DNA from 4 places in the Paenibacillus sp. FSL M7-1046 genome. Region 4 is predicted to be linked to each of the others. Evidence: predicted binding sites of a transcription regulator. Region 4 holds the regulator's gene; each other region holds the start of a gene.

Region 1 (5,621 bases), 4.7 Mb from region 4:
AAAGGTCTGCCGCTTAAAAGAGAGCAATAAAAAACCCGCAGTAAGGATTATTCCCTTGCTGCGGGTTGCTTGCGTTCTTGTCTATGTCAGTGTGTATGTAATATAGATAGACAGACGTTTAGTTTTTATCAATGAGTTCAAGTTTTTCAAGGATCTTTATTGTTGTTAAGGCGGATAACTGAACGGCTAATTCAACGCTTTCTTTTTGAATCCCGTCCTTCTCAATAGCATCCTTGTTCTCTGAGAAGACTTCTTCAGTTACTTGGCTGATCAGACTTTTGACGATTTCAATATGCATAATAAACTCCCCCTCTCCGGAAAAATAGCCACATTCTTATATTTCGGCAGATCATCAGGTTTTTCTTTGAAATAAACCTTCCTCAATTAGCAGAAATCGGGTGGAGAAAAGTATAAACCATGACGTTATTATGATATAGTTAATATTGATTTTTAATCCATACCCTTTCGTTAGTACCGAAGAGGTTGTTTGAATACATAACAATTGTTACAGAAGACCTGAGAGGGAGTACTCCATGACACAATTTGTCTACAAGCAAATAATTGATGACCTTAAAATGAAAATCTTTGCTGGACAGTTTGCGGATATGAGATTACCCGATGAACGCAGTCTTAGCGAAACGTACCAGGTTAGCCGCAGCTCCATCAAGCGCGCATTAACCAAAATGGAAAGCGTCGGAATCATTTTCAAAAAACGAGGTTCAGGCACTTTTATTAACCCCTTATACATAAAAAACGAATCCATTTTTAATTATGAAGGATCTAATCTGGGCGTCACCGACAATTTCCAGATGCATGGCAAGAAACCTAAAGTCAAAGTATTGAATTTCGAGGTCATTCCGCCAACAAAAGAATTGCAGCGGGATTTGTTCCTGGGGCCTCATGATTTTGTATATAAAATCGTCCGCTTGCGCCTGTTCGATGATGATCCCTTTATGATAGAGACGGGTTATATCCCGATAAAAATCGTCCAGGATTTAAACCAGACGATTATCGAGGGCTCCATTTTTAATTATCTGGAAGACTCGCGCAACCTGGCCGTAACCAAATCATTTTTATCTATTTTTGCCGAGCCGTCCTTGTCCACGGATCAGGAGCTGCTGCACTTGAAAGAAAATGAACCTGTTGGCATTATGGAGGGGATTTTCTTTTTGGACAATGGTACTCCCTTTGAATTTTCCCATATGCGGTTTCATTATCAATATTTGAAATTTAATACGTTTGTATCTGTTCATTAAGGAGCAGAATAAGACCGGGAACTTTCCCGGTCTTATTTTTTTGTATACTTTACTTTTTTGTGGATGTAACGTATTTACATAAATTTCAATATAACCGTGTTTTGACAGCGTTTTTCCTGAGTTCTTCATACTATGTTCAAATTTTCACAAAATTGGACCGTATCACTTGTCAAAAAGGTTGTATTTATTTTGAGCAGAGGTATGATGTATTTGTAGAGAAAAAGGATGGCAATAAGCAACAATATATATATAGGAGTGGATGAAATGGGATTATCAACCATGAAAGTCGATTATTCGTCTAAAACGTATCTGGAAAAGCTTGACGCTTATTGGCGTGCAACCAACTACATTTCGGTAGGTCAGCTGTATTTGAAAGACAACCCGTTGTTAAGAGAACCTTTGAAAGATGCTGACGTTAAGATTAAACCTATCGGACACTGGGGTACCATTCCCGGCCAGAACTTTATTTATGCCCATTTGAATCGTGTAATTACTAAATATGATTTGAACATGTTCTATGTTGAAGGTCCGGGTCATGGCGGTCAGGTTATGGTTTCGAATTCCTATCTGGACGGAAGCTATACTGAGATTTATCCGGAAATTACGCAGGATATCCCGGGTCTCAAAAAACTGTTCAAACAATTCTCGTTCCCGGGCGGCGTTGCTTCCCATGCTGCACCTGAAACTCCGGGATCCATCCATGAAGGCGGCGAGCTGGGTTATTCTTTATCCCACGGCGCTGGCGCTATTCTGGATAACCCTGATTTGATTTCGGCTGTTGTCGTTGGAGATGGTGAGGCTGAAACCGGACCACTGGCCGCATCATGGTTCTCCAACCGCTTCATCAACCCTGTTACAGATGGCGCTGTTTTGCCGATTCTGCACTTGAACGGATTTAAAATCAGCAACCCGACGATTCTGTCCCGTCAATCGAAAGAAGAAATCACCGCTTACTTTACAGGCATGGGCTGGGAGCCGTTCTTTGTTGAAGGTGAAGACCCTGAACATATGCATCCGGAAATGGCGAAGGTACTCGATACTATCGTCGAAAGAATTGCAGCCATTCAAAAAAATGCGCGTGAAAATAACGACCTTACCCGCCCGGTATGGCCGATGCTCGTCTTCCGTTCCCCGAAAGGCTGGACTGGACCGGCAGCATGGGACGGTGTGCCGAATACCGGTTCGTTCCGTGCCCACCAGGTTCCAATTCCGGTTGACCAGAAAAATATGAAGCATGCTCCAGCTTTGCTTGAATGGATGAACAGCTACAGACCGGAAGAATTATTTGATGAGAACGGCCGCTTGAACGCAGAGCTTGCCGAAATCCTGCCTACAGGCGACAGACGTATGGGGATGAATCCTGTTACTAACGCTGGCAACCTTATCAAAGATTTGCGTCTGCCGGATTTCCGCGACTATGTGCTTGATAACTCCGTTCCAGGTAAAGTAGTAGCCCAGGATATGGCCGTTCTCGGAAAATACCTGAAAGAGGTTGTCCTGCTCAATGAAGATAACCGCAATTTCCGGATTTTCGGACCAGATGAAACGATGTCCAACCGTCTGGGACCTGTGTTTGAAGTGACCAAACGCCAATGGCTGGATCAAATTAATGAACCTAATGACGAATTCCTCGCTTCGTATGGCCGTGTAATTGATTCCCAATTATCGGAGCATCAGGCGGAAGGACTGCTGGAAGGTTATGTATTAACCGGACGTCATGGCTTCTTTGCAAGTTATGAAGCTTTCCTGCGCGTTGTGGATTCGATGATTACCCAGCACTTCAAATGGCTGCGTAAAGCAACCGATCAAGGCTGGCGCGCTGATATCCCTTCACTCAATGTTGTCGCAACATCAACCGTGTTCCAGCAGGACCATAACGGTTATACGCACCAGGATCCGGGTTTGCTGGGTCACCTGGCAGACAAAAAACCGGAATTCATCCGGGAATATTTGCCGGCTGATGCCAACTCCCTGCTGGCTGTATTTGACACCATCCTGAACGACCGTCAAAAGATCAACCTGATTGTGTCGTCCAAACATCCGCGTCCACAGTGGTTCTCGGCTCAAGAGGCGCAGGAATTGGTTGATAAAGGACTCAAGATCATTGACTGGGCCAGCACAGACAAAGGCGGAGAGCCTGATGTTGTATTCGCTTCTGCAGGTACCGAACCTACGATTGAAGCTTTGGCTGCCATCTCTATCCTGCATGAGAAATTGCCTGAGCTGAAAATCCGTTATATCAACGTGGTCGATCTGCTTAAGCTGAGAAGCCAGAAACTTGATCCGCGTGGTTTATCCGACGATGAGTTTGATCAATTTTTCACAAAGGATAAACCGGTCATCTTCGCTTTCCACGGTTATGAAGGCCTGATTAAAGACTTGTTCTTCGACCGCCACAATCATAACCTGCATGTACATGGCTACCGTGAGAACGGCGACATCACGACTCCGTTCGATATGCGTGTACTGAATCAGATGGACCGTTTCGATCTGACGAAGGAAGCTGTTCTGAGCTTGCCTGCAGCTGACAAACACACTGCCATCGCGGATGAGATGGATGCTATGGTTAAGAAGCATTATGAGTATATCCGTGAAGAGGGCATTGACCTGCCTGAAGTGGAGAATTGGGTCTGGAAGAGTTTGAAATAAGTTGGAGAAATCCGCTTGTAAATGTATGATGAAGTTGAAAGTGCCTGTCCCAGTGTGCATTAGGGGCAGGCACTTTTTTTGAATCGTATTCTATAGTAGGATTTAAGTGCCACCTTGTGGAATATTAAGGAATTGTTATATTGAATTTCAGAACATGAGAAAAGGAAGTAATGCATGAGAAGACAACACGAAAGTTATAGGTTTACAAAATTAGGTGTCGCAATGCTGTCTGTTATGCTGCTGCTGCTGTCACTGGCTCTTCCAGTCCAGGGTGCTGGAGGGAAAGGGGATACGACTCCCTCAGGCTCACCGCTGTCTTCGCTCGGGACCATTATAGATACTTATGTCGCTGCCCGTCAGCGGACAACAGCAGCGGTTTCGGTTGTTGTTATCAAGGACGGCCAGACCGTCTTCGATAAAGCATATGGCTTCGCGGATATCGAGCGCCAGGTCGCAGCTGATACAGACACTGTTTTTGAATGGGGCTCGACTACGAAGCTGCTGGTCTGGACCAGTGTGATGCAACTGGCAGAGCAGGGCAAGCTTGATCTGGAGACAGATATCCGTGAATATCTTCCTCAGGGCTTTCTCAAAAAACTGAAATATGAAAAACCTGTCACGCTCTTGAACCTTATGAATCACAATGCCGGCTGGCAGGATCGGATAACCGATTTGTACTATTTTGCAGAGGAAGATATTCCTGAGCTGGGGGAGGCGCTGCAGACTTTTGAACCGCGGCAGGTTTATCAACCGGGAACGGTGGTGGCGTATTCCAATTTTGGTGCGGCTTTGGCTGCCTATATAGTGGAATTGCAGAGCGGTGAGCCATTTTATACATATGTGAAACAAAATATCTTTGAGGTGCTGGGCATGGACAATACGTCCATACACCCGGCGCAGCAGGATAATCCGGCTGTTGCGCAGCTCAGGAACAACATCCAAGGATATACAACCAGCCTGAAGCTAATCAAAAAGAATAGAGGGTATATGGGAATTTATCCGGCAGGAAGCGCTATGGGAACCGCAGAAGATGCAACGAAATTCCTGGCAGCTCTGATGCCGGCAGCCGGCAGCAGCAGTCCGCTGTTCCAAAGCCAAGCAGCTTTAAAAGAAATGCTGTCCCCAAGCCTGAATTACGAGGGAACCGCCATTCCAAGGATTGCCCACGGTTTTTTTGAGATCAACCATACCCTTCCTGCATTGGAGCATGGCGGCAATACTGCAGCCTTTTCCAGCAAGTTTACCTTGGATCCGGCTTCCGGCTTTGGGATGGTCGTGTTGACTAACCAGGCCAATGAGTGGGAGTATACCACCGGTCTGACCGATAAGGTGTTTGGCGAATACAAACCGGAAGCCTATAGCGGCGATATGCCAGAGAGTTCAGAGGTGGAGGGCCAATACCTGTCAGCACGAAGAGGGGTCCATGGATTCACCAAAATCCTGGGTTACCTTAACGGCGAAAAGATCACAGCAATTAACAACCGCACTTATAGCGCTAACGGCCTCCCCTTTAAGCAGATCGCACCTTATATGTATGCTCCGGTACATCAATCGGGACTGGAGTATTTTATACACGATCATGGCACGGTTACCAAAAAGTCCACTGTCTACAATGATGCTTTTCCAGTCTCGGGCTTAACTGCATACAGCGTAACCATTTCCCTGACCCTACTTGGCATCGCTGCATTGTTCACTATCGTTGCACTGATCAGCGGT
Region 2 (5,621 bases), 1.9 Mb from region 4:
ACACTGCCGCCTGAAAGGCTGGACCTGTGGCTTGCGGATGCGGGTCTTGGAAGCAGTGAGCAAACGAAACACACAGTAAAAGTTGATGAAGAGATAATTGCTGAAGCACTGTCTGTTCTCACGGCTGCGCTGCACAGTGAAGATGCCGAACGGCGGGAGCGGGCGGCTGCGGCCATTCTCCATTATGCGAAATGAAAGTTAACCAGAGGTGAAATTAAAGCGATTTCACTATATAATAGAGTGATGTTGTACGAAGCCTATTAAGTAAGATGCTGCTCTACAAAACTAAGCTGATGCTTCCCAAGCGAGTTTGTACGATGCTAGTCAAGGAAGCAGATGCTCACAAACTTTCAGGAGGTTCCAATGGCAATTCAATATTTTTCCGACGAACGCATCTTTCATCTTCAGAGCAAGGCAACCAGCTACGTGATTCAGTTGCTGCCTACCGGAGTTCCGGCACATGTATATTGGGGCAGAAAAATCCGTTCAACCGGTCTGTCCTCCATCCTACAGCGGGCTGAACGCTGCTCCTTCTCGCCAGCCCCATATCCTGAGGACATGTCTATCTCTTACGACACGATAGCACAGGAGTACCCGGTATATGGTGTGGGTGATTTTCGTCATCCAGCCTACCAGATCCAGGCTGAGAACGGAACTACGGCCTCCGAGGCGCTGTATGACAAACACCGCATTTACCGGGGAAAGCCTGCTCTTGAGGGGCTGCCAGCTACATATACAGAGCATGAAGAGGAAGCCGATACACTGGAGATCGAGCTGCTCGATCCTGTGGCCGGGCTGCGGATTATCCTCAGCTATACCGTATTTAATGAATTGAATGCCATTACCCGTTCTGTGCGGTTTGTCAATGAAGGCAGCCAGTCGCTGAGGCTGCTGCGTGGACTCAGCATGAGCGTGGATTTCCGTGACTCGAATTACGATATGCTTCATTTGTCCGGGTCCTGGGCGAGGGAGCGATATGTGGAACGCAGAGCGCTTGCTTCCGGCATGCAGGGTATCGAGAGCCGCCGGGGAGCGAGCAGCCATGCGCAGAATCCATTTATCGCCCTGCTGTCCAAAGGTGCGGATGAAGACCATGGCGAGGTATATGGCGTCAGCCTGGTTTACAGCGGCGGATTTAGCGCACAGGCTGAGGTTGAGCCGTACAAGACAACCCGCTTATCCATCGGGGTTAATCCTTTCGACTTCAACTGGCTGCTGGAGCAGGGACAGGCGTTCCAGACTCCCGAAGCCGTACTGGTCTTCTCGGCGGATGGCATCGGTTCGATGTCACGGACCTATCATAAGCTGTACCGTACCCGGCTGAGCCGCGGCACCCACCGCGACCGTACCCGGCCAGTACTCGTCAATAACTGGGAAGCGACTTATTTCAATTTCACCGCTGACAAGATTGAAGATATCGCCCGTGCCGGCAGCGAGCTTGGACTGGAGCTGTTTGTGCTGGATGACGGCTGGTTCGGTCACCGCAATGATGACCGCAGCTCGCTGGGGGACTGGTTCGTGGACGCGAATAAGCTGCCGGAGGGATTGGATGATCTGGCCAAGCGTGTAAACGGGCTGGGCCTGCAATTTGGCCTCTGGTTCGAACCGGAGATGATTTCTCCGGACAGCGAACTGTACACCCGGCATCCCGATTGGTGCCTGCATGTGCCGGACCGCCGCAGAACAGAAGGACGGATGCAGCTTGTGCTCGATTTCTCCCGTGAGGATGTCTGCCAGGCGATCGGCGACAGGATAGCCGATGTGCTGCGCAGCGCGCCAATCTCCTATGTGAAATGGGATATGAACCGCAATATGACCGAAATTGGCTCCGCGCTGCTGCCGCCGGAAAGACAGCGTGAAACGGCGCACCGTTATATGCTCGGTCTTTATGGAGTGCTTGAACGGATTACCTCGGAGTTTCCGGATGTCCTGTTTGAGAGCTGCTCCGGCGGGGGAGGGCGCTTCGATCCGGGAATGCTCTATTATATGCCGCAGACCTGGACAAGCGATAATACCGATGCGATCAGCAGACTCAAAATCCAGTACGGAACAAGCATCGTCTATCCGCTCAGCTCCATGGGCAGCCATGTCTCGGCCGTGCCGAACCATCAGGTACACCGCAATACTTCTCTTGAACTGCGCGGACATGTCGCGATGTCAGGCAATTTCGGCTATGAGCTGGATCTGACAAGGTTTACGGAAGAAGAGAAGGAAACGGTAAAAGCACAGGTAGCGCTCTACAAGGAGCTGCGGCCGCTGGTGCAGTTCGGGGAGCAGTACAGACTGCTCAGCCCGTTTGAAGGCAACGAGACCGCATGGCTGATTGCGGCTGAAGATAAATCCGAGGCTGTCGTCGTATATGCCCGGACACTGGCTGAGCCTAATGATTCGCTGTATTATCTGCGCCTGAAAGGACTGGATCCCGAAGCGGATTATGAGTGGCTGGAAGGCGGAGGCGTGTACGGAGGAGATCATCTTATGTATGCGGGGCTGCCACTGCCGAATCTGCACGGTGATTTCCAGAGCGTGCTCTGGCGTTTCCGCAGAGTCTAGGATTTAACTGGTTATTATTATCACAAAAAGGCCTTGCCGCGATACTGCGGCAAGGCCTTTTTGCAGGTTGCAAGGGTCCATCTCAGAAGAATTCAACAAACTCATTTACCGGCTTGCGGTAGCCGCGCGGTCTGATCTTGCGTTTGTAGTCTTTGCCGATGGTAATCATCAGAGCCGGCACAAGATGGTCAGGGATATTTAGGGTGGCCTTGATGGCATCGGGATCAAAGCCGATCATCGGGCAGGTATCCCAGCCTTTATCCTTGGCAATCAGCATGAACTGCATGGCGGACAGGGAGGCGTTGCGAATGGCTTCATCACGCTGGAAAGCATCATTTCCTTCATAGGCATCGTTGATGGATTGAATGGTGTTGTCATATTCCTCCTGGCTCATGGCGCCAAGCAATTTCAGTCCGCTGTAAATTTCGGGTGCCTGCTGATAGGCAAGCTTATCTCCGAGCACAATAATAACGGCGGAAGCCGTATGGATTTTATATTGGTCATAAGCACCTCGGCGTATTTCCTCCTTCAGTGCCGGATCGCTGATCACCTTGTAATGTGTATGCTGCAAATTGGAGCTTGAAGGGGCGAGCCGGGTGAGAGAGAACATGTCCTCCAGCTCGTTTTGCGGGATCTTGATCCCTTCCACGAAATTCATAGCTGATCTGCGGGATTGTACCAAGTCTGTAAAAGTACTCATGATAAATACCTCCAAATGGTTATAAATTAATAGTTAATAAATATCAATAACTTATGTAAATAAACTAACTTACTAATGGTTACTTACTTAAGATAGCACGGCAATTGGGAATCGTCAATGATGTATTACACTAAATCGTGAAATTAAGTTCAAATAGAAGATAATTAATAAAAACGACAGAAAAGAAGTGATTATAATCACAAATTAAGGTTATAAAGGCAAAAAGATTGTGACGTTTATTACATAATAGGTGTTATAATAGACGCATGGGTTATTGAATTGACTATTATCAAGCGTTACAAGCTAATGCAGAGGAGAGTCCAACAATGTCAGAAACAATTACGCAAACCACTCCTGAACAGGAAGCACCGAAAGCCTCTTTAACCAAAGAGGATATTCTGGATCAGCTTTTGAAGCCGGAAGTTCAGGAATCTTTAACCACCTTGATAGAACAGCTGCCGCAGCTTACACAGCTTGTAGGTGTATTAACGAAGTCTATGGACTTTGTACAGTCGGTTGCATCCGATGAAGTACTCAAGAATGATACGGTGGGCGCTATTAAAGAAATTGCCGAGCCGGTAGTAGGTTCCGTCAAAAATATGGCGGCTACTGTGATCGAGGCGAAAGACCGGGCGAATGAAAGCACCGAGACGATCAGCGTGTTCGGAATGATGAAGATGATTAAGGATCCGCAGGTTCAGAAGCTTCTCCGCTTTATGAATGCTTACCTGCAAGTCAGCGGCGAACGCAGCCAGCAGAAATAATTAATTCTAATCTCATACGTAAGGACGGAGGAAACATCATATGTCAAAACATATCGTTATTCTAGGAGCAGGTTACGGCGGATTGCTGAGTGCCTTGACTGTGCGCAAATATATGAGCAAAGCTGAAGCAAAGATTACAGTTGTCAACCAGTATCCAACCCACCAGATTATTACCGAATTGCATCGTCTTGCCGCAGGCAGCGTGGAAGAGAAAGCTGTTGCTATGCCGCTGGCGAAGCTTTTTGCCGGTAAAGACATTGATCTTAAAATTGCCAAAGTAAAATCCTTCTCCGTTGAAAGCAAACAAATTGCGCTCTCGGATGGCACGAATCTTACTTACGACGCCCTTGTTGCTGGCCTTGGCAGCACGACGGCTTATTTTGGAATTCCGGGACTTGAACAATACAGCATGGTATTGAAATCGGCTGCCGACGCCAATAAAATTCACGGTCATATCGAAGACCGGATCCGTGAGTACGCAAAAACCGGCAATGCGGCTGACGCGACGATTCTAATCGGCGGTGGCGGATTGACGGGTGTTGAGCTTGTAGGTGAAATTGCCGACGTGCTGCCGAAACTCACCAAACGTTATGGGGTGGATCCAAAAGCGATCAAGCTGCTGCTCGTGGAAGCAGGTCCGAAGATTCTCCCGGTACTGCCCGATCACCTGATCGAACGCGCTACATCAAGTCTTGCTGCACGCGGCGTACAATTCCTAACCGGTCTTGCCGTTACTAATGTGGAGGGCAACACCATTGATCTGAAGGATGGCCAGAAAATTGTGGCCAACACGTTCGTATGGACCGGCGGTGTACAAGGAAATCCGCTGATCGGTGAATCCGGTCTTGAAGTTAACCGTGGACGTGCAACGGTAAATGAATTCCTGCAATCCACATCGCATGCCGATGTATTTGTTGCCGGTGACAGTGCTGTTGTATTTGCTCCGGACGGCCGTCCTTATCCGCCGACTGCACAAATCGCCTGGCAGATGGGTGAGCTGATCGGCTATAATCTGTATGCTTACCTGAATAATAAATCGCTGGATACCTTTAGTCCGGTCAATTCGGGCACACTCGCCAGCCTGGGCCGTAAAGACGGGGTTGCTATTATCGGCGGCAACTCAACGCCATTGAAGGGCTTGCCTGCAACGATGATGAAAGAAGCAAGCAACATCCGTTATCTGACGCATATCAAAGGTTTGTTCAGTCTGGCGTATTAATTTAAATTAGCCAGCTTTGCTGGAAGCCAGTTCATAGGATCCCCTTTTAGTTACCCGAAAACACCTGGTTTTTTCTTGAGGTGCGGGTGCTGGAAGGGGTTTTTTTTCTGTGCTGAATTGCATAGTTAATAACTGGAAATTAATTTAAACTAAATTTGTTTTGGGATGTATATTGAATACGTGTGGTAACAGGAGGCCGGTATGATGCTGTTTTATAGATACACACGAAAAAGCGCACCGGCGGTTATTTTCATCTCTGGCTTGGGAGACGGGGGTGATTCCTGGAGTGGGGTACAGGATCGGATAGCAGCGTTAACGACAACCCTCTCCTATGACCGGGCCGGAATCGGCGCAAGCACAGTAGCATCGGGTTCCCGTACTTGTG
Region 3 (5,621 bases), 300 kb from region 4:
GGCTTGACCATTCACGAGGTAGCTAAAAAAAATCATGTCAGCCCCAATTATTTAAGCTATCTGTTCAAAAAAAATACGGGCCACAACCTGTGGGAATATGTTATTAAGCTGCGGATGGAGGACAGCCGGGAGATGATTCTGCATACGGACCTGCGCCGTTATGAGATTGCCGAGCGGGTCGGCTACGAGTCACCGGAGCATTTCAGCAAGATTTTCAAAAAATATTATGGAATCAGCCCCAGTGAATTGAAGAAGTAAGAACGCTCACTACTTCGGTAGATATAGACATGTTCAGCCTCCCCCGCCTTTCCTACAATTAAGGTAGGAAGCACTTTGTCAAAGTGCTGAAGACGAAAGGAATGAGGGAGCAAGATGAACCAGACCGCTGCGTTACACGAGGAGCTGCCGGCGAAGCTCGAGAACAAACCGTACAAACAGAATCGCTGGAAAAAAAACTTTTGGGGCTATATGTTCCTTCTGCCAGCAATCATCATCTTTATCATGTTTATGTGGGTGCCTATTTTTAAAGGTTTTTTGTACAGCTTCTATACTGTAGATTTCGTTAAAGGCAATACCTTTGTCGGCATGGACAATTATGCGAGAGCCCTCACGGACCCCGATGTTCTGATTGCTGTCAAAAATACAGTCTACTATATGGGACTCTGTCTGGTTATAGGCTTTTGGGTACCGATCGCTTTTGCTATCGCTATCTCGGAACTGAGAAAATTCGGCGGTTTTGTACGCGTTGCGGCTTATCTGCCTTATGTTATGCCGGCCGTAGTGCTCTATGGGCTGTGGAGATGGCTGTATGATCCCGTAGGCCCGATCAATGCCTTGCTGGGCACGATGGGTGCAGACCAGATCCCGTTTCTGACGGACAGCAGGTGGTCGATGATCTCACTGGTGTTCATGGAAACCTGGCAGCAGTTCGGCTCCGGGATGCTGATTTATCTGGCAGCCGTGCTCAGTATTCCACGCGACTGGTATGAAGCTGCGGAAATTGACGGTGCCGGTGTCTGGGCCCGTATCCGCCATATCACACTTCCTTCACTGCGCAATCTGATTATCCTGATGCTGATCCTGCAGGTCATCGCGACTTCCCAGGGATACCAATCACAGCTGGCATTGCTTGACGGCGGACCCAATAAGACGACGCTGACCTATGCGCTGCTAATTGTGAAGTATGCATTTACCAGACTGGATTATGGAACCGCGACTGCACTGGGCATGCTGATGTTTGTTGTCCTCGGCGGTTTGGGCATTTTACAGTTCAAGCTGAATAAGGAGGACAACTAAGATGAAGAGCGCTGAGAGAGGGATTCTTTCCGAACATGATTTGAAGAAAACAAGCAACAAAATCGTCTATGGAATTATGGTGTTTTTCATTCTGATTATGATCTTTACCATGCTGTATCCCATCCTGATGACGATGTTCAACGGCCTGAAATCCAATCAGGAGGTCAACTCGTTCCCGCCGCATTTTTTCCCCCAGGAATGGCATTTCGCCAACCTGAAAGATGCGCTGGATTACATTGACCTGCTGAAATTCCTCAGGAACACGATTTATATTTTTGTCGGGAATATGATTATGACCCTGGTCGTGCTCGGTCTTGCTTCTTTCAGTATTTCGCGGATGAATGTTCCGTTCAAGAGAGTTTTCTATTTCTTCTTCCTGATGACACTGTTTATTCCGGCGACCAGCTATATGATCCCGAACTTTGTCAATCTTAAGGAACTCGGACTCTTGAACCAGTATGCAGCTTTCTGGCTTCCTGCCGGGGCGAATACGTTTTATTTCCTGCTCTTGAAGAACTTTTTTGACGGGCTCCATCCTGAGATTTTTGAAGCTGCGCGGATTGACGGTGCCTCGGAACCGCGAAGCTTCTTCTCAATCGCCGTACCACTGTCCATTCCAATCTTCGCCACACTGGCGATCTTTATCTTCTCGACAGCCTGGAATGACTGGTTCTGGCCATCGCTCGTCATGCATAGCGAGGACAAATATACACTTGCGACATCGATCTATAAATATGTGATCAACGTCAAGGCGCTCAATACTAATATCAAGTTCGCTATTCTTTTTCTAGTCTCGCTGCCGCCAATTTTGGTCTTCCTGATTTTTCAGAGATTCATTATGCGCGGGGTGGCGCTGTCAGCGGTTAAGGGCTGAATCAGAATATGACTTCTTCTATGCAGAGATCGTAAACATGCACACATAAGGAATATAAATACACCTCGTTTGTAAGCGATTTCTCTTTTATGATGATTTTGTTAGCTAATTATGAATTGAAAAGGGGAGTTTCAATGCGTAAAAATTCCAGCGTATTAGCCTGTCTCCTTGTGACCGGCTCGTTGTTATCCGCCTGCGGCAACAATAACAACAACGGAAATGCACAGGGGAATAAGGGAGGGGAAGCTTCACCAGCAGCTACTGCTGAGACAGCGGATAAAACTGCTGCTCCAACGGATGCGCCCGTGGATGATATCACTCAGAGAAAAGTAACGATCAAAATTCACTATCCTACACCTGACTTGACAGAAATGAGGGCACAGGAAGATGACCGGATCAAACGCTTCCAGGCAGAGTATCCGAATGTGGAGATCGTTAAAGACGACTGGCAGTACAACGTAAGTGAAATCGGCGTGAAGATGGCTGCGAATGAAGCGCCGACCTTCTTCAACACTTATGCTACAGAAGCCAAATTCCTGATTGAAAAAGGCTGGGTTGCCGATATTACCGATCTTTGGAACAAATATGAATACAAGGATCAGATCAATCCGGTGCTGCAGAACCAGTTCATTATTGACGGTAAAGTCTACGGGGTCACACAGAAGGGTTATGTTACCACGACAATGATCAATAAAAAAATGCTGGATGACAAAGGTGTAGCGGTGCCTGCAATGGATTGGACCTGGGATGATATGCTGAATACAGCCAAAGGTGTAGCAGATGCCAAAAAAGGCATTTCCGGTATCGCACCTATGGGTAAAGGCAATGAAGCAGGCTGGAACTGGACCAACTTCCTGTTCGAAGCGGGCGGAGAAATTCAAAAAGTTGAAGGAGGCAAGGTTGTTGCAACCTTCAATTCCGATGCAGGTGTGAAAGCGCTGGACTTCTACAAGAAGCTGAGATGGGAAGCGGAAGCAATTCCTCAGGATTGGGCACTTGGCTGGGGTGATGCTGTAGGCGCATTCCAACAAGGACGTACGGCCATGGTAATGGCGGGTTCCGACGGAGTTATTGAGCAAGCGCTGAATCAAGGCGGATTGAAGCCTGCAGATGTGCTGACCTATCCGATGCCTGCTTTTGAAAAAGGCGGCAAGCATACTGGAGTACTTGGCGGAGACTATCTGGTCATCAATCCTAACGCTACAAAAGACGAGCAGGAGATGGCGTTCCGTTACATTACCTTTGATTATTTCTCCGATAAAGGTCTCGATGCGCTCGACGCTATTCTGCAGCAGCGTAAAGCGGACGGCAAATACTTCATCCCGCCGCTTCTGGACTACTATGCTGCAGATTCCGAGTTCGGCAAGAAGACCAAAGCGGTATATGACAAGTATTCCGATATCGTGTACCAATATAACCCGGATATTATGGCCCTCTTGGACGGCAAACCGGAAGCACAGTACAATACTCAAGATTACTATGCAACCCTGTCCAATGTGATTCAGGAGCTGTTCTCCAAAAAAGGCACCGACTCCAAAGCACAGCTTGATGCTGCTGCCAAAACTGTGCAGGAGAAATTCTTTGATACTATTAAAGTAGAGTAGGGAATTTATAATTTAGTAATTTTTATAAATGAAATGTAAAAAGCGGAAGAGGCAGGGGACGTTGTTCCCTGTCTTTTTGCTGTAAATAGTTCTTCAAAGGTTAGGTGAGGGAAGAGGCGATCAAGGATGTGGCGGGAGGAATAAGATAAAGAAATATAGATGTAAATACCAATAAATAGCAAAGCAATGCTTTGTAGACCCCTGTAACAGGTTCATACGGTTAGAGTCCTTATTTTAGTGTTCGCAGATTGGACAAATATAAACGAAATTTACCATATAAAATGGAAATAATACCTGAATATGATTAAATGAAAGCGCTTTGAAAACAAATCAAAAAAAACTTTATACTTTGTGAAAGATTTCACTTTAAATATTGAAGAGGATGTGATAAGATAAATGTGTAGAGAAAAACAACCTAAAAATTGACAGGAGGACGAGGGAGATGGCAGTTAAAAACGAAGTCGCCGCCCAAGTGAAACAAACCACCGCTGAAGAGTATATTCAGATTTTGGTGGATAAAGCAAAGAAAGCTCAAGAAGCGTATATGGCGCTGGATCAAGAGCAAGTTAACACAATCGTTCATGCAATGGCATTGGCTGGGCTCGACAAGCATATGTACCTGGCAAAATTGGCTGTAGAAGAAACAGGACGCGGTGTATACGAAGACAAAATTACGAAGAACATCTTCTCAACAGAATATATCTGGCACGGAATTAAATACGACAAAACAGTAGGCGTCGTTGAAGATAATAAATATGACAGCTTCCAAAAAATTGCCGAGCCGGTCGGAATCGTAATGGGTATCACACCGGTAACCAACCCAACATCCACCACGATGTTTAAAGCACTGATTGCCGCTAAGACACGTAATCCTATTATATTCGGTTTCCATCCATCAGCGCAAGAGTGTAGTGCCGCAGCAGCAAGAATTCTTCATGATGCAGCTGTGAAAGCAGGCGCTCCTGAGAACTGTATCCAGTGGATTGAGCTTCCGACAATGGACAAAACAAACGCATTGATGAACAATCCGGACGTCGCTCTTATCCTGGCAACAGGCGGATCTGCAATGGTTAAAGCGGCATACAGCTGCGGTAAACCGGCTCTCGGCGTAGGCCCTGGTAACGTACCTGCCTTCATTGAGAAAAGTGCTGATATCGACCAAGCGGTTACTGACATTATTCTTTCCAAGACTTTTGACAATGGTATGATTTGCGCTTCTGAGCAGGCTGTTATTATTGAAGAAGCAATTTTTGACCAAGTGAAAAAGAAAATGATCGCAAATGGCTGCTACTTTGTGAATAAAGAAGAAGCTGCTAAGCTGACTAACGGCGCAATGAATGTAGAAAAATGTGCGGTTAACCCGGCAATCGTAGGTCAATCCGCTGTGAAGATCGCTGAAATGTGCGGTATTCAGGTTCCTGCCGGAACGAAGATTCTGGTAGCTGAACTCGAAGGCGTAGGCACCAAGTACCCGCTGTCCGCTGAGAAACTTAGCCCGGTTCTGGCTTGCTACAAGGTTAAGAACGCTGACCAAGGGATTGAACGCGCAGCTCAAGTTGTTGAATTCGGCGGCATGGGACACAGCTCGGCTATCCATTCCAACAATGAAGAAGTTATCATGAAGTTCTCGAACCGTCTGCAAACTGGACGTATTCTTGTTAACTCGCCTTCAACACATGGCGCCATCGGCGACATTTACAATACTAATATCGCTTCGCTGACTCTGGGCTGCGGATCTTATGGACGCAACTCGGTATCGCAAAACGTAACTGCCATCAATCTGATCAATGTGAAAAGGGTGAACCGTCGTACCGTGAATATGCAATGGTTTAAGGTGCCTGATAAGA
Region 4 (5,621 bases):
ATGAAGACAGTGACTTGGCCTGGTATTTTGACGGCCTGCTGCGGGAGCGCGAGATGGAGACCTTCCAGCCGGAAGGAGAGCTGAATTTTCACCGTCAGCTTGCACTGGCTGTAGGCGACTGGACTGAGCTGGCGCCTCCAAGAGAAGAAGGTGTTGGCAATCCTGTGGAGAATGTATCCTTTGAGGATTATATGGCCGAGGTAACCAAACGGCTTAAGGATACGCTTCCGCAATATGAAAGCCGGGAAGCCCAGGAGATCATGATTGGCGAAGTGAATACGGCCCTTCGGGAGGACAAGCACCTGCTGATCGAGGCAGGCACCGGCACCGGCAAATCGCTCGGTTATCTGCTGCCGGCCATTTATCAGAGCGTACGTACCGGGCAGAAGGTTATGGTCAGCACTCATACTATCAACCTTCAGGATCAGCTGCGCGAACGCGATATCCCGCTTCTGACCAGTGTTGTGCCTTTCCCGTTTAAGGCTGCGATATTCAAGGGGAGAGGGCACTATTTGTGTCTGCGCAAGTTTGAACATAAAATAAATAAAAAGGACTTCGTAAGTCCCCGGGAAGAAGCGCTTACGGCAGCGCAAATGATCGTATGGCTGACCCAGACGGAATCGGGTGACGATGAGGAGCTGAATTTGAGCGGTCGCGGCGGGGATTTCTGGGAGACGGTAGCCAGTGATACCGATTCCTGTCTGGGCCGTTCCTGTCCGTGGTTCCGCAAATGCTACTACCACCGGGCCAAACATGAAGCAGGGATTGCCGATGTGGTCATTACCAATCACTCTAAGCTATTCGCAGACGTCAAGGCCGGGCACCAGCTGCTTCCGGCTTATGAGCATCTTGTCATTGACGAGGCCCATCATTTGGAGGATGTGGCCGGCAAGCATCTGGGTATGCAAATGAAGTATTTCACGGTAGCTCATACGCTTACAAGGCTGTATAAAGACAGCCGCAGCGGCCAGCTGCCGGCACTGCGCCAGACTCTGCAGTCCTCGGGCAGTGAGCAGGCTTCGGAGTGGAGCGGCGTAATCGATAAAATCTATCCCGACCTGCTTACTGTAAAGGAAACTTGGGATACACTGAGCGACAAGCTGTTCGGCCTATTGCCCGAACGAAGCGATGCAGCGGCAGGTGAAGCTGGCCAGCTGGTCACACGCCTGCTTCCCGGCAGCAAGCCTAAAGATTGGGAAGAGCTGGCGGCGCTGGAGAATACGCTGCACTTAGCCTTGAGCGACATCATCCGCAGAGGTGACAAAATGCTCAGCGAGATGCGCGATACAGAGAGTCAGTCGTCTTCGGACAGCCTGGTGACCGATATCGGAGGCTTGTTCAAGGATTTGGCATCCATCCGGGAACAAATCCGCTTCTTTATGGGTCTCAGTGACGATAATATCGTGTACTGGATGGAAGGGAGCGGCAACTACCGGGGCAAGTCGCTTCAGCTATACGCCGTGCCTGTCGATGTAAGCAGCCAGCTCAAGGATCTGTTCTTCGACAAGAAGAAGAGCATAGTGCTGACCTCGGCCACGTTATCGGTCGACAAGTCCTTTCAGTTCATGATTGACAACCTTGGTCTTTCTGAAGCCTCAGAGCAAGGGCGTCTCATGACAGCGCTGCTGCCTTCACCGTTCAAGTACCGTGAACAGGCGCTGCTAGTCATCCCGCGCGATTTCCCCAGTGTTAAGGGCAGCGTAGGCGATGCGCGTTTTGTAGACAAGCTGGTGCATTCGCTGGCTGAAGCGGCGGCGGCGACCAAGGGGCGGATGCTGGTGCTGTTCACCTCCTATAAAATGCTGCGCCAGGTTTATGATCCGCTGAAAGAGGCCTTGGCTTCCCAGGACATTACGGTTCTGGGCCAGGGTGTGGAAGGAGGCAGCCGCAGCAAGCTGATCCGGCGTTTTCAGGACAGCTCTGCATCGGTATTGCTTGGAACAAGCAGTTTCTGGGAAGGAGTCGACATCCCTGGCGAGGCGCTGACCTGTCTTGCGATTGTAAGGCTGCCGTTTCAGCCGCCGAATCATCCGCTGGCCGAGGCAAAGGCGGAGCTTCTGCAGGCCCAGAAGAAGAATCCTTTTATGAAAATGTCTGTTCCACAAGCAGTGATCCGGTTCAAACAGGGTTTTGGACGATTGGTCCGCACTGCGCAGGACCGGGGAATTGTTATTGTATATGATACCAGGGTCATCGAAGCTTATTACGGGAAGTACTTCCTGTATTCACTCCCTGGTCCGAAGATGGAGCACATGCTTACCGATCAGATGGTTCCGCGGATTGCGGAATGGCTTGAAGAGGGCGGCGTTTCCTAATCTGTCATTGTTTATGAATTTTTCCATCTCTTTGTACCATAGGCTGTGTCCCGTTCGCGGAGCGGGCACTGCACGTGGTTGTCATACGATATCGCGTCAGTGCAATTCTAAATTAGGAGGAGAAAACATGAAATCGGATAAAATATCGGAGGCCGTCGTTCGCAGACTCCCAGTGTACCTGCGTTTCCTGAACGATCTCCAAAAGCGTGAAATCTCAACCGTTTCTTCTCAGGAACTCGGGCAGAAGCTGGACCTTAATCCGGCGCAGATTCGTAAGGATCTGGCCTATTTTGGTGATTTCGGCAGAAAAGGCATTGGATATGACGTGTCTTATCTCATCGAAAAGATCCGTCACATTTTGAAACTGGATCAACAAATCAATGTGGCCCTGGTAGGTGCCGGTAACCTCGGTCATGCCTTGTCCAATTACAATGCTTATCTGAAGGATACTATGAAAATCACCGCTGTATTTGATTCTTACGCTCCCAAGATTGGACAAAAGATCAACTCTCTTACGGTTCAGCCGATGGAAGAGCTGGGTCAGACCATCCGCGATCAGGGAATCCGGATCGGGATCATCACTGTACCGGACAGCGAAGCACAGAATGTGGCTGATATTCTGGTAGAATCGGGCATCGAGGCGATCCTGAATTTTGCACCGGTCATTCTGAAGACACCTGCAACCATCCGGATTCATGCTGCCGACTTTACGACTGACCTGCAAAGTCTGGCGTATTATTTACATGATGGAAAGGAAGGAATTACAGATGAGCAGCAATAAGATGGTAATTGCAAACGGACGTTTTCTGGTTCCCGGAAGCGAGAAGCCTGTCTTGAGCGGTTATATGACTATAGAAAATGATTTGATCACATACATAGGGGAAGAGAAGCCCGTTATTGAAGAAGGCACAGTGACGCTCGACGGCAGCCGGCTGCTGTTCATGCCGGGTCTGGTCAACACCCATGGCCATGCTGCGATGTCGCTGCTGCGCGGCTACGGGGATGATATGGTCCTTCAAGCCTGGCTGCAGGAGAAAATGTGGCCGATGGAGGAGAAGTTTACCGGAGATGATGTCTACTGGGGCACTTCCTTATCCGTTCTGGAGATGCTGAAAGGCGGCACAACCACCTTTTTGGATATGTATGATCATATGGACCGGGTGGCCGAGGTGGTCGAACATTCCGGTATCCGTGCGGTGCTGATGCGAGGTGTTATTGGTCTATGTCCTGAAGAGGTGCAGAACCAGAAGCTTGCGGAAGCTGTTGCGTTCGCCCGCAACTGGCACGGCAAGGCTGACGGCAGAATTACATCCATGATTTCACCGCATGCCCCGTATACTTGTCCTCCGGACTTTTTCATGCGGTTCGTGCAGGCGGCACATGACCTGGACCTGCCGATGCATACGCATATGTCGGAAACGCTGCGTGAAGTGGAGCAGAATGCCGCTGATTACGGCCTGCGTCCTGTAGCGCACCTGGAGAAGCTGGGGATGTTCACCCGCCCGTCCTTAATCGCCCATGGTGTCCACCTGAACGATGAGGAGATCGAAATCCTCGCCCGCCACAAGGTGGGTGTATCCCACAACCCGGGAAGTAACCTGAAGCTGGCCAGCGGGGTTGCACGGGTGCCTGAGCTGCTGAGAGCCGGAGTCAAAGTTTCGCTGGGTACGGACGGGGCGGCAAGCAACAATAATCTCGATATGTTCGAGGAAATGCGGCTTGCAGCACTGATCCATAAGGGAGTCAGCGGCGATCCTACCGCAGTTCCGGCACCGGAAGCGCTGCTGATGGCCACGCAATACGGGGCGGAATCGGTCTTCCTGAACCAGGTCGGACGTCTTGCAGCGGGGATGAAGGCTGATTTTATTGCAATTGATATCGACCAGCCTCATTTACTGCCGCATAGCGACTTGCTCTCCCACGCTGTGTATTCGGCCAGCGCCAAGGATGTAGAGCATGTCTGGGTGAACGGCAAGCAGGTTGTGAAGCATGGTCAGTGCCTGACGCTGGACGAGGAAAAAATCCGCCGCAAGGCGCAAGAAACTTTTGAAGGGCTGCTGAAGCGTTAATACGACTGCCGCCGCAGTTGAATTTATAACGTTTCATATATTAAGGAAAGGAAGCTGCATTTTGAGGAAAAGGAAAAAATGGCTTCTGCTGGGGATCGCTCTGTTTCTGCTCATTCTGTTCGGTCTAAGCCAATTTTATGCCTATATCATGAAGGACCAATGGAATGAACGCAGCGCGGCCAAAGAAGTTGCCAAGACCCGGGCGGGACTTACTGAGGTGTCCAAGGCGCAGAAATCGGTATGGGACGAAAATTCGGTGTACTGGGTGCTGACCGGGAAAAATGAAGCCGGAACGGATCTGATGGTGTGGGTAAGGTTCACCGTGGACGGTAAGCCGGCCGGGGGCGATAACGGAGTCTATGCGGAAGAGCTGGCCAAAGGAACCTCGGAGAAGCAAATCCGCTCCATTATAGCCTCCCAGCTGCCCGGCATCGATATTAAACGGCTGCTTCCGGGTGTATATAATGGGGAATACGCCTGGCAGCTTTTTTACAAGCAGGAAGGACGCTATTATTACAAGTTCTTCCGTTTTGCGGATGGTACAGCAATCGGTGATGGATATACTTTGCCGAGTAAGTAGAGGCAGGCTTGCAATAACAAAAAAAGCGGACAAAGCGGACAGCGCTGGTCCGCTTTTTTTGCTTTAAGGCGGTTTTTTATAAAGGATAACTCTGACATTTTGTAAAATTTATATTATCATTGGAATGAAACAGTGATTCTGAGGATTAAATTACATGTTCCTTGAACAGGTGGAGAGATACGTTTGAAAACGATGATGAGGCTTTACCAGGAAGGCAGAACGGACTACCAATCTACCTTTTTTGATTTGATAAACGGGGATACGGAGACCAAACAAACGAAAGGGCTTGCCTACCTTTTTTCAAGGTATCCAAAGTTGATCCGGTTGCTGCTAAGAGAGTTAAACCGCCGGAACCCCGGGGACACTCCGGCTTTCAAAGAAGATTATGATTTTGTTCAGGTGGACGCAGAAATGCTTGCGGCAGGAGTACATAAAATAAGGCGCGATATTACGTTGTCCTTGTTCCAGGGAAACCGCAAAAAACTGGTTATTGTGATCGAAGCAAAGAGCGCAGGGCTGTATGCAAAAGCTCAGGAAGTGTGCAGCCAGCTTGCCGCCTATTTGGATCCGAACAATTTTCCCCATGATGCGGGTGTGCCAGTCTATGGCGTCACCTTAACTAAATACAAGCTGATATATGATACTGGTTATCAATTT

Evidence for each region. Region 4 encodes Rex, which represses fermentation and respiration genes when NADH is low (regulators of the CRP and FNR family bind a similar motif). Its sites were predicted from a motif close to TTGTGAAATATTTCACAA; they were not measured.
Region 1: a site for Rex is predicted at 1,389-1,406, ahead of NYE29_RS01125 (phosphoketolase family protein). Genes of this name have one in related genera too.
Region 2: a site for Rex is predicted at 3,481-3,498, ahead of NYE29_RS30910 (DUF1641 domain-containing protein). Genes of this name have one in related genera too.
Region 3: a site for Rex is predicted at 4,124-4,141, ahead of adhE (bifunctional acetaldehyde-CoA/alcohol dehydrogenase). Genes of this name have one in related genera too.

Annotation. Positions count from the first base shown of each region.
Region 1 covers NZ_JBBOXB010000001.1:305,277-310,897, reverse strand. Annotated here, with positions in the region: gene NYE29_RS01135 (hypothetical protein) at 119-298, opposite strand; gene NYE29_RS01130 (GntR family transcriptional regulator) at 534-1,256, shown strand; gene NYE29_RS01125 (phosphoketolase family protein) at 1,521-3,905, shown strand; gene NYE29_RS01120 (serine hydrolase domain-containing protein) at 4,080-5,621, shown strand, end outside.
Region 2 covers NZ_JBBOXB010000001.1:6,894,164-6,899,784, reverse strand. Annotated here, with positions in the region: gene NYE29_RS30925 (hypothetical protein) at 1-195, shown strand, start outside; gene NYE29_RS30920 (alpha-galactosidase) at 364-2,553, shown strand; gene NYE29_RS30915 (nitroreductase family protein) at 2,636-3,253, opposite strand; gene NYE29_RS30910 (DUF1641 domain-containing protein) at 3,580-4,017, shown strand; gene NYE29_RS30905 (NAD(P)/FAD-dependent oxidoreductase) at 4,058-5,236, shown strand; gene NYE29_RS30900 (alpha/beta fold hydrolase) at 5,441-5,621, shown strand, end outside.
Region 3 covers NZ_JBBOXB010000001.1:4,653,726-4,659,346, forward strand. Annotated here, with positions in the region: gene NYE29_RS20465 (response regulator) at 1-258, shown strand, start outside; gene NYE29_RS20470 (carbohydrate ABC transporter permease) at 373-1,296, shown strand; gene NYE29_RS20475 (carbohydrate ABC transporter permease) at 1,298-2,170, shown strand; gene NYE29_RS20480 (ABC transporter substrate-binding protein) at 2,305-3,774, shown strand; gene adhE (bifunctional acetaldehyde-CoA/alcohol dehydrogenase) at 4,217-5,621, shown strand, end outside.
Region 4 covers NZ_JBBOXB010000001.1:4,957,018-4,962,638, forward strand. Annotated here, with positions in the region: gene dinG (ATP-dependent DNA helicase DinG) at 1-2,315, shown strand, start outside; gene NYE29_RS21890 (redox-sensing transcriptional repressor Rex) at 2,329-3,096, shown strand; gene NYE29_RS21895 (amidohydrolase) at 3,083-4,384, shown strand; gene NYE29_RS21900 (cell wall elongation regulator TseB-like domain-containing protein) at 4,446-4,964, shown strand; gene NYE29_RS21905 (hypothetical protein) at 5,148-5,621, shown strand, end outside.